Regions from separate parts of the Achromobacter pulmonis genome, predicted to be linked through region 1. Evidence: riboswitches for the same ligand, from Rfam matches in the RefSeq annotation. Region 1 holds a riboswitch; the other holds the start of a gene.

The links. A riboswitch is a leader RNA that binds a small molecule or an ion and turns the genes downstream of it on or off. The one in region 1 is predicted to bind glycine.
Region 2: it holds a riboswitch for glycine, as region 1 does, so the genes downstream of both, K2W61_RS18090 (D-amino acid dehydrogenase) here and gcvT (glycine cleavage system aminomethyltransferase GcvT) in region 1, are expected to answer to the same signal.

The regions. Positions count from the first base shown of each region.
Region 1 covers NZ_JAIFOT010000001.1:2,557,239-2,560,635, forward strand. Annotated here, with positions in the region: gene K2W61_RS11760 (ZIP family metal transporter) at 1-738, shown strand, start outside; glycine riboswitch at 819-913, shown strand; glycine riboswitch at 947-1,067, shown strand; gene gcvT (glycine cleavage system aminomethyltransferase GcvT) at 1,148-2,248, shown strand; gene gcvH (glycine cleavage system protein GcvH) at 2,348-2,725, shown strand; gene gcvP (aminomethyl-transferring glycine dehydrogenase) at 2,818-3,397, shown strand, end outside.
Region 2 covers NZ_JAIFOT010000001.1:3,931,931-3,935,327, forward strand. Annotated here, with positions in the region: gene K2W61_RS18085 (LysR substrate-binding domain-containing protein) at 1-191, shown strand, start outside; gene K2W61_RS18090 (D-amino acid dehydrogenase) at 331-1,560, opposite strand; glycine riboswitch at 1,605-1,691, opposite strand; glycine riboswitch at 1,693-1,782, opposite strand; gene ampC (class C beta-lactamase) at 1,918-3,162, shown strand; gene K2W61_RS18100 (3-hydroxybutyryl-CoA dehydrogenase) at 3,193-3,397, opposite strand, start outside.

The sequences.
Region 1 (3,397 bases):
GTGGCCGCTGGCGCCACCGCGGCGGGTACGCTGCCGATCCTGTTCGCGCGCACCATTCCACAGAAAGTGCAGGACGGCATGTTCGGCTTCGGCGCCGGCGTGATGCTGGCGGCCAGCGCCTTCTCGCTGGTGGCGCCGGGCATCGCGGCGGCCGAATCGCAGGGCGCCGGCCCGTGGGGCGCGGGCCTGACGGTGGGCGCCGCCATCCTGTTGGGCGCGGCGGCGCTGCTGCTGATGGACCGGCTGCTGCCGCACGAACACTTCATCAAGGGCCGCGAGGGCATCGAAGCGCACCGCCTGCGCCGCACCTGGCTGTTCGTCTTCGCCATTACGCTGCACAACCTGCCCGAGGGGTTGGCCATTGGCGTCGGTTACGCCGGCAACGATCCGCTGCGCGGCACCGCGCTGGCCACCGGCATCGCGATCCAGGATATTCCCGAAGGGCTGGTGGTGGCGGTGGCGCTGATCGCGGCCGGCTACAAGCGCGCGTTCGCGGTGGCGCTGGGCATGCTGTCCGGGCTGGTCGAACCGGTCGGCGCGGTGCTGGGCGCGGCGGTGGTGGGCTGGTCGGCCGCCTTGTTGCCGTGGGGGCTGGGCTTTGCCGCCGGCGCCATGCTGTTCGTGATCAGCCACGAGATCATTCCCGAATCGCACCGCAAGGGGCACGAGGTCTACGCCACCTGCGGCCTGATGCTGGGCTTCGTGCTGATGATGCTGCTGGATACGGCGTTGGGCTGAAGCCCATGGCGGGCGGCGGCCGTCCGGTGGCCGCCGATCAACAACGCGGCGGCGTTTCGCGGTATGCTTTCGGCGCTGTCACGCATGTTGCGGGAGAGAGCGGCCGTTCACCCGGTCGCCGCCGAAGGCGCAATTCGCCCGGAATCGCTCAGGTATCCCATACCGCGCATGTTTGCCCTGTCCCGGTTTTCACCGCGTGGACGCGGCAAAGCAGCACTCTGGAGAGACCTGGCGCCGCAACCCATCAGGGCATCGCGCGCAGACCAGGCGCCGAAGGTGCAAACCCGCCACGCGGGGCAACTCTCAGGCAAAAGGACAGAGGGGCGGAAAATTCAGCCGTTGGGCGGGCATCTGTCCCCTGGCGGCATTCCGTAACCCTGGCCCCGCAGCCGCTCCGGAGTACCCGCGCATGTCCGCACCCCTCAAACGCACCCCGCTGGCCGACGAACACATCGCCGCCGGCGCCCGCATGGTCGATTTCGGCGGCTGGGATATGCCCCTGGCCTACGGCTCGCAACTGGAAGAGCACCACGCGGTGCGCCAGGATGCCGGCATGTTCGACGTCTCGCACATGCTCAACGCCGACATCGTCGGCCCCGATGCCTACGCCTTCCTGCAGCGGCTGGTGGCCAATGACGTGGCCAAGCTGACCGTGCCCGGCAAGGCGCTCTACACCTGCATGCTGAACCCGCAGGGCGGCGTTATCGACGACCTGATCGTGTATTTCTTCGCCGCCGACCAATGGCGCGTGGTGGTCAATGCCGGCACCGCCGACAAGGACATGGCCTGGATGCAGCGCGTCAAGCAGGCCGGCAAGTTCGACGTCACCATCACGCCGCGCCGCGACCTGGCCATGATCGCCGTGCAGGGCCCCAATGCCCGCGCCAAGGTCTGGGCCGCGCGTCCGGCCTGGCAGGCGGCCAGCGAGCCGCTGACCCCGTTCGTGGCCGCCCGCGTCGGCGACGACATCCTGGTGGCGCGCACCGGCTACACCGGCGAAGACGGCTTCGAAATCGTGTTGCCCGCCGCCGAGGCAGTGCAGTTGTGGCGCGACCTGGCGGCCCAGGGCGTGCGTCCGGCCGGCCTGGGCGCGCGCGACACGCTGCGCCTGGAAGCGGGCATGAACCTGTACGGCCAGGACATGGACGAACTGACCCAGCCGGGCGAAGCCGCGCTGACCTGGACGGTGTCGCTGAAGAACCCCGAGCGCCGCTTCATCGGCCGCGACGCGCTGGAACAATTCGCCACCCCGGCCGCCTTTGTCGGCCTGAAGCTGCAGGAGCGCGGCGTGATGCGCGCCCACATGGCGGTGCGCACCAAGCACGGCATGGGCGAGCTCACCAGCGGCACCATGTCGCCGACGCTTGGCGTGTCGATCGGTTTTGCCCGCCTGCCGCAAGGCGTGGCCGCCGGCGATACGGTCGAAGTCGACATCCGCGGCAAGTGGGTGCCCGCCCTGGTCTGCAAGCTGCCGTTTGTCCGTAACGGCAAAGCCGTCGAACACTCGTAAACTCGAAGCTTCGCGCTGGCGGCCGGCCCCCTGGGGCCGCGGCCGCGGGCGCGAGGCGCGCAACACTTTTTCTCCATCCGAATCCCCCCAGGAGCTCCCATGAGTCTGCCCACCGATCGCAAGTACACCGAGTCCCATGAATGGGTCAAAGCCGAAGGCGACGTGTTCGTCGTCGGCATCACCGATACCGCCCAGGACCAGCTGGGTGACCTGGTCTTCGTCGGCGACGTCAAGGTCGGCGCCAAGCTGAACGCGGGCGAGACCGCCGGCGTGGTCGAGTCGGTCAAGGCCGCTTCGGACATCTACGCGCCCGTGGCCGGCGAAATCGTCGCGTTCAACGACGAACTCGAAAGCAACCCCAACCTGATCAACGAATCGGCCTTCACCGCCTGGATCTTCAAGATCAAGCCGGTCAACGCCGCCGATGCCGACAAGCTGCTGGACGCGGCCGGCTACGAAGCCGTCGCCAACGGCTAAGCCCGTCGGGGCGGGCGCGGCGCTGGCGCCGCCGCCCGCCCATGCATCACCGTCCGTCCCTCCGACGACACCGCCATCCCGAGATCCCTCCCATGTCGCGCGCCCTAGACACCCACACCGACTTCATTCCCCGCCACATCGGCCCCTCCGACGCCGACCAGGCCGCCATGCTCGCCGCGATCGGCAGCCCCAGCCTGGACGCCCTGATCGAAGAAGTCGTGCCGCCCAAGATCCGCAGCCAGGCGCCGCTGGCGCTGCCGCCGTCGCGCAGCGAAGCCGACGTGCTGGCCGAACTGAAGCAGATCGCCGGCCGCAACAAGGTCTTCCGCAATTACATCGGCCAGGGGTACTACGGCACGCAGACGCCCAATGTGGTGTTGCGCAACATTCTCGAGAATCCCGCCTGGTACACGGCCTACACGCCGTACCAGCCCGAGATCTCGCAGGGCCGCCTGGAGGCCCTGCTGAACTACCAGACCATGGTCGCCGACCTGACCGGGCTGGACATCTCCAACGCCTCGCTGCTCGATGAAAGCACCGCCGCCGCCGAAGCCATGACGCTGGCGCGCCGCAGCGCCAAGTCGCAGAGCCCGGTGTTCTTCATCTCGCGCCACGTGCATCCGCAGACCATCGAAGTCGTGCGCACGCGCGCCGAGGGCCTGGGCATCGAGA
Region 2 (3,397 bases), 1.4 Mb from region 1:
TGCTGGAACCGGCCCTGATCGAAGCCGACCTGGCCAGCGGACGGCTGGTCAGGCTGTTCGACCGCGAGGTCGGCATGGCGCCGGATTTCGCGTATTACCTGGTGTACCCGGAGGGCAGCGCCGATGATCGGCGCCTGGTGGCTTTGCGGACCTGGCTGCGGCAAGCGGCGCAGCATCTTGCCAGCGCCTGACCCGCGGGGCACGCCAGCGACAAATGGCGCCTGATGATGGGGCGCATTGGCCTGCGCGCCGGCTAGGACGTGACGTCCTGGCGATGGACGCAAACGAGGTGTGCGTACGCCGTTGCGCCGATCGCCTCATGGAACAGGTTCAAGACCGTCCCACGCCGTCCCGCACGCTCACCGCCAGCATCTGCGCCGTTGCCGCCGACAGCGTCCAACCCAGGTGCCCGTGGCCGGTGTTGTAGAACACGCCCGGCCGCTTGCCTGGTCCCACGCGCGGCATCATGTCGGGCATCATCGGCCGCAGACCGCACCACGGCACCACGCGCGCGGTGCGTACGCCGGGAAAGTGGCGGCGGGTCCAGTCCACCAGCGGCTGGATGCGTTCGGCGCGGATGTCGAGGTTGAAACCGTTGAACTCGGCGGTGCCGGCCACGCGGAAGCGGTCGCCCAGGCGGCTGGTGACGATCTTGGCGGCCTCGTCCAGCAGGCTCACGCTGGGCGCGGCGGCCTGGCTATCGGCGTCATCCAGGTGCACGCTGATCGAATAGCCCTTGACCGGATAGATGTTCAGCCGGTCGCCCAACTGCCTGGCGAACCGGCGGCTGGCGGCGCCGGCGCAGATCACGATGGCGTCGGTCTCGTGCGGCTCGCGCCGCGTGCCGTCCTCGCGCGCGACGTCCAGCACGTAGGGCCGGCCGTCGCGGCTGATGGCGCGGATGTCGGCGTCCTGCTCGAACTGCACGCCGCGGCGCACGCAGGCTCGCGCCAGCCCACTGGTGAACTTGTGGATGTCGCCGGTGGCGTCGGACGGCGTGTAGAAGCCGCCGTGGCAGGGCGTGCGCAGCGTGGGCTCGATGGCGCGGATTTCCTGCGGCGTGACCGCGTGCCGATCCAGCCCGCCTTCGCGCAGCAACGCATTGGCGCGGCGCGCGGTCTCGAAGCTGGCGGCGTCGTGGTAGATGTGCAGGATGCCGCGGCGCTCCAGGTCGAAATCGATGCCTTCTTCCTCGGCCATGGCATACAGGTGCCGGCGCGCCTCGATCGCCATGCGCGTGGTGGCGATGGTGTTCTGGCGGTAGTTGCGGATCTGCCCCATGAACTGCACCAGCCACGAATACTTGTGCCAGCTCGGGCGCGGGTTCAGCAGCAGCGGCGCGTCATGGCGGCCGAGCCAGCGCAGGCCCTTCATGATGGTGGCGGCGCTGTTCCAGACCTCGGCATTGCTGGCGGACAACTGGCCGCCGTTGGCGTAGGAAGTCTCCATGGCGGGATAGCGCTGGCGGTCGTAGACGGTGACGTCGTAGCCCAGTTTGCTCAAGGCATAGGCGGACGTGACGCCGGTGATACCGGCGCCGATGATGGCGATGCGGGGCATGATGGCTCCAGATGGCGTGGCCACGACCCGATGATCGTGGCACCCCATCTGTCTCTGTACCTGAGAGCTTCACCCGGGCGCGGCGGCGCGGGTTCCCCTTCGGTGGGCGCCAGGCGCCTCTCTCCAGATTGTCTAGACCGCGCAGTCCTGTTGCCTGAGAGTTTCCGGGGCGGTTGCTCCGTCGGCGCCCGCCACGGGGCGGGACTCTTCTGCGGGGTTTTGAATCGACGAGGTGAGGATAGCCAAAATCCGTCGCGCGCGGGACCCAGGGTTAATACCAGGGTGGTGCGGGATTGGCTCTACACTGGGCGCCGACTCCGCCGGCACGGGCCGGCCCCAGCGATAGGACGATCCCGCATGCGCGCTCCGGCAACGCCCCGCATTTCCCTGTTGATTTCCGCCCTGGTGATGGCCCTGGCGCCGGCCGCCATGCTGGCGGCGCCAGCCACGGCTTCCCCGGCCACCGCGCCGTCCAGGGCCGGTACGCCCGTAGCCGGTACGCCCGTAGCCGGTATGCCCGCCAAGGCCGATCGTGCCACGGCTGCCGTCGACGCCGCCGTCGCCGAGGTCATGCGCCAGTACGGCATCGCCGGCATGGCCATCGGCGTCAGCCACAACGGCGAGCAGCGCTTCTTCAACTATGGCGACGCCTCGCGCCAGCCGCGCCGCGCGGTCTCCAGCGACACCCTGTTCGAGCTGGGATCGATCAGCAAGACCTTCACCGTCACGCTGGCCGCCTACGCGCAGGCCAGCGGCCGTCTGTCGCTGGACGACAGCCCCGCCAAATGGCTGCCCGAACTGCAAGGCAGCGAATTCGCCAGGCTGACGCTGGTAAACCTGGCCACGCACACCGCCGGCGGCTTTCCCCTGCAAGTGCCGGGCGCGGTGCAGAACACGGCGCAACTGATGGACTACCTCAAGGCCTGGACGCCGCGGTATGCGCCTGGCACCAAGCGCACCTACGCCAACCCCAGCATCGGCATGCTGGGCGTGGTGGCCGCGAGGGCATTGGGCCAGCCCTACGTCGCGGCGCTGGAGCAGGATCTGCTTCCCAAGCTGGGTCTGCGCGACACCTACCTGGAGGTGCCGCCACGAAAAATGGCTGACTACGCCCAGGGCTACGACAAGCAGGACGCGCCGGTGCGCGTGAATCCCGGCGTGCTGGCCAACGAGGCTTATGGCGTGAAGTCCAGCGCCCGCGACATGCTGCATTTCGTCGAGATCAACCTGGGCACCGCGCCGGTCGACGCCACGCTGGGGCGCGCGATCGCCGCCACCCACACCGGCTACTACCAGTTGGGCGCGATGACGCAGGATCTGATCTGGGAGCAGTACCGCTATCCGGTGTCGGTCGACGACCTGGTGCACGGCAATTCCGCCCAGGTCGCGTTCGAGACCCTGCCGGTCAAGGCGCTGCGGCCGCCGCTGGCGCCGCAGCAGGCAGCGTGGATCAACAAGACCGGCGCCACCAATGGCTTCGGCGCCTACGTGGCGTTCGTGCCGGCGCGCAAGCTCGGCATCGTGATCCTGGCCAACCGCAACTATCCCAACGAGGCGCGGGTGCGGCTGGCGCTTCAGGTGTTGAAGACGCTGGCGCCCTGAACGCCACGGACCCGAGGCGCCGGCCGCCCTTCAGGATGCGGCGGCCGCCTTGGCGCCATCGAAGGTCGGCAGCAACCCCATGATCTCCAGCCGCGCGCACAGCTCGCCCAGCCGCCGCAGCTTGTACGCCTCCACATCCACGCCGGCATAGTCGTAGAAGCCTTGCCCTTCGCGCAGGCCGTTGCGGCCCTGTTCCATGTTGCGCTCGATGATGGGCGGCGCCGCGAAACGCGCG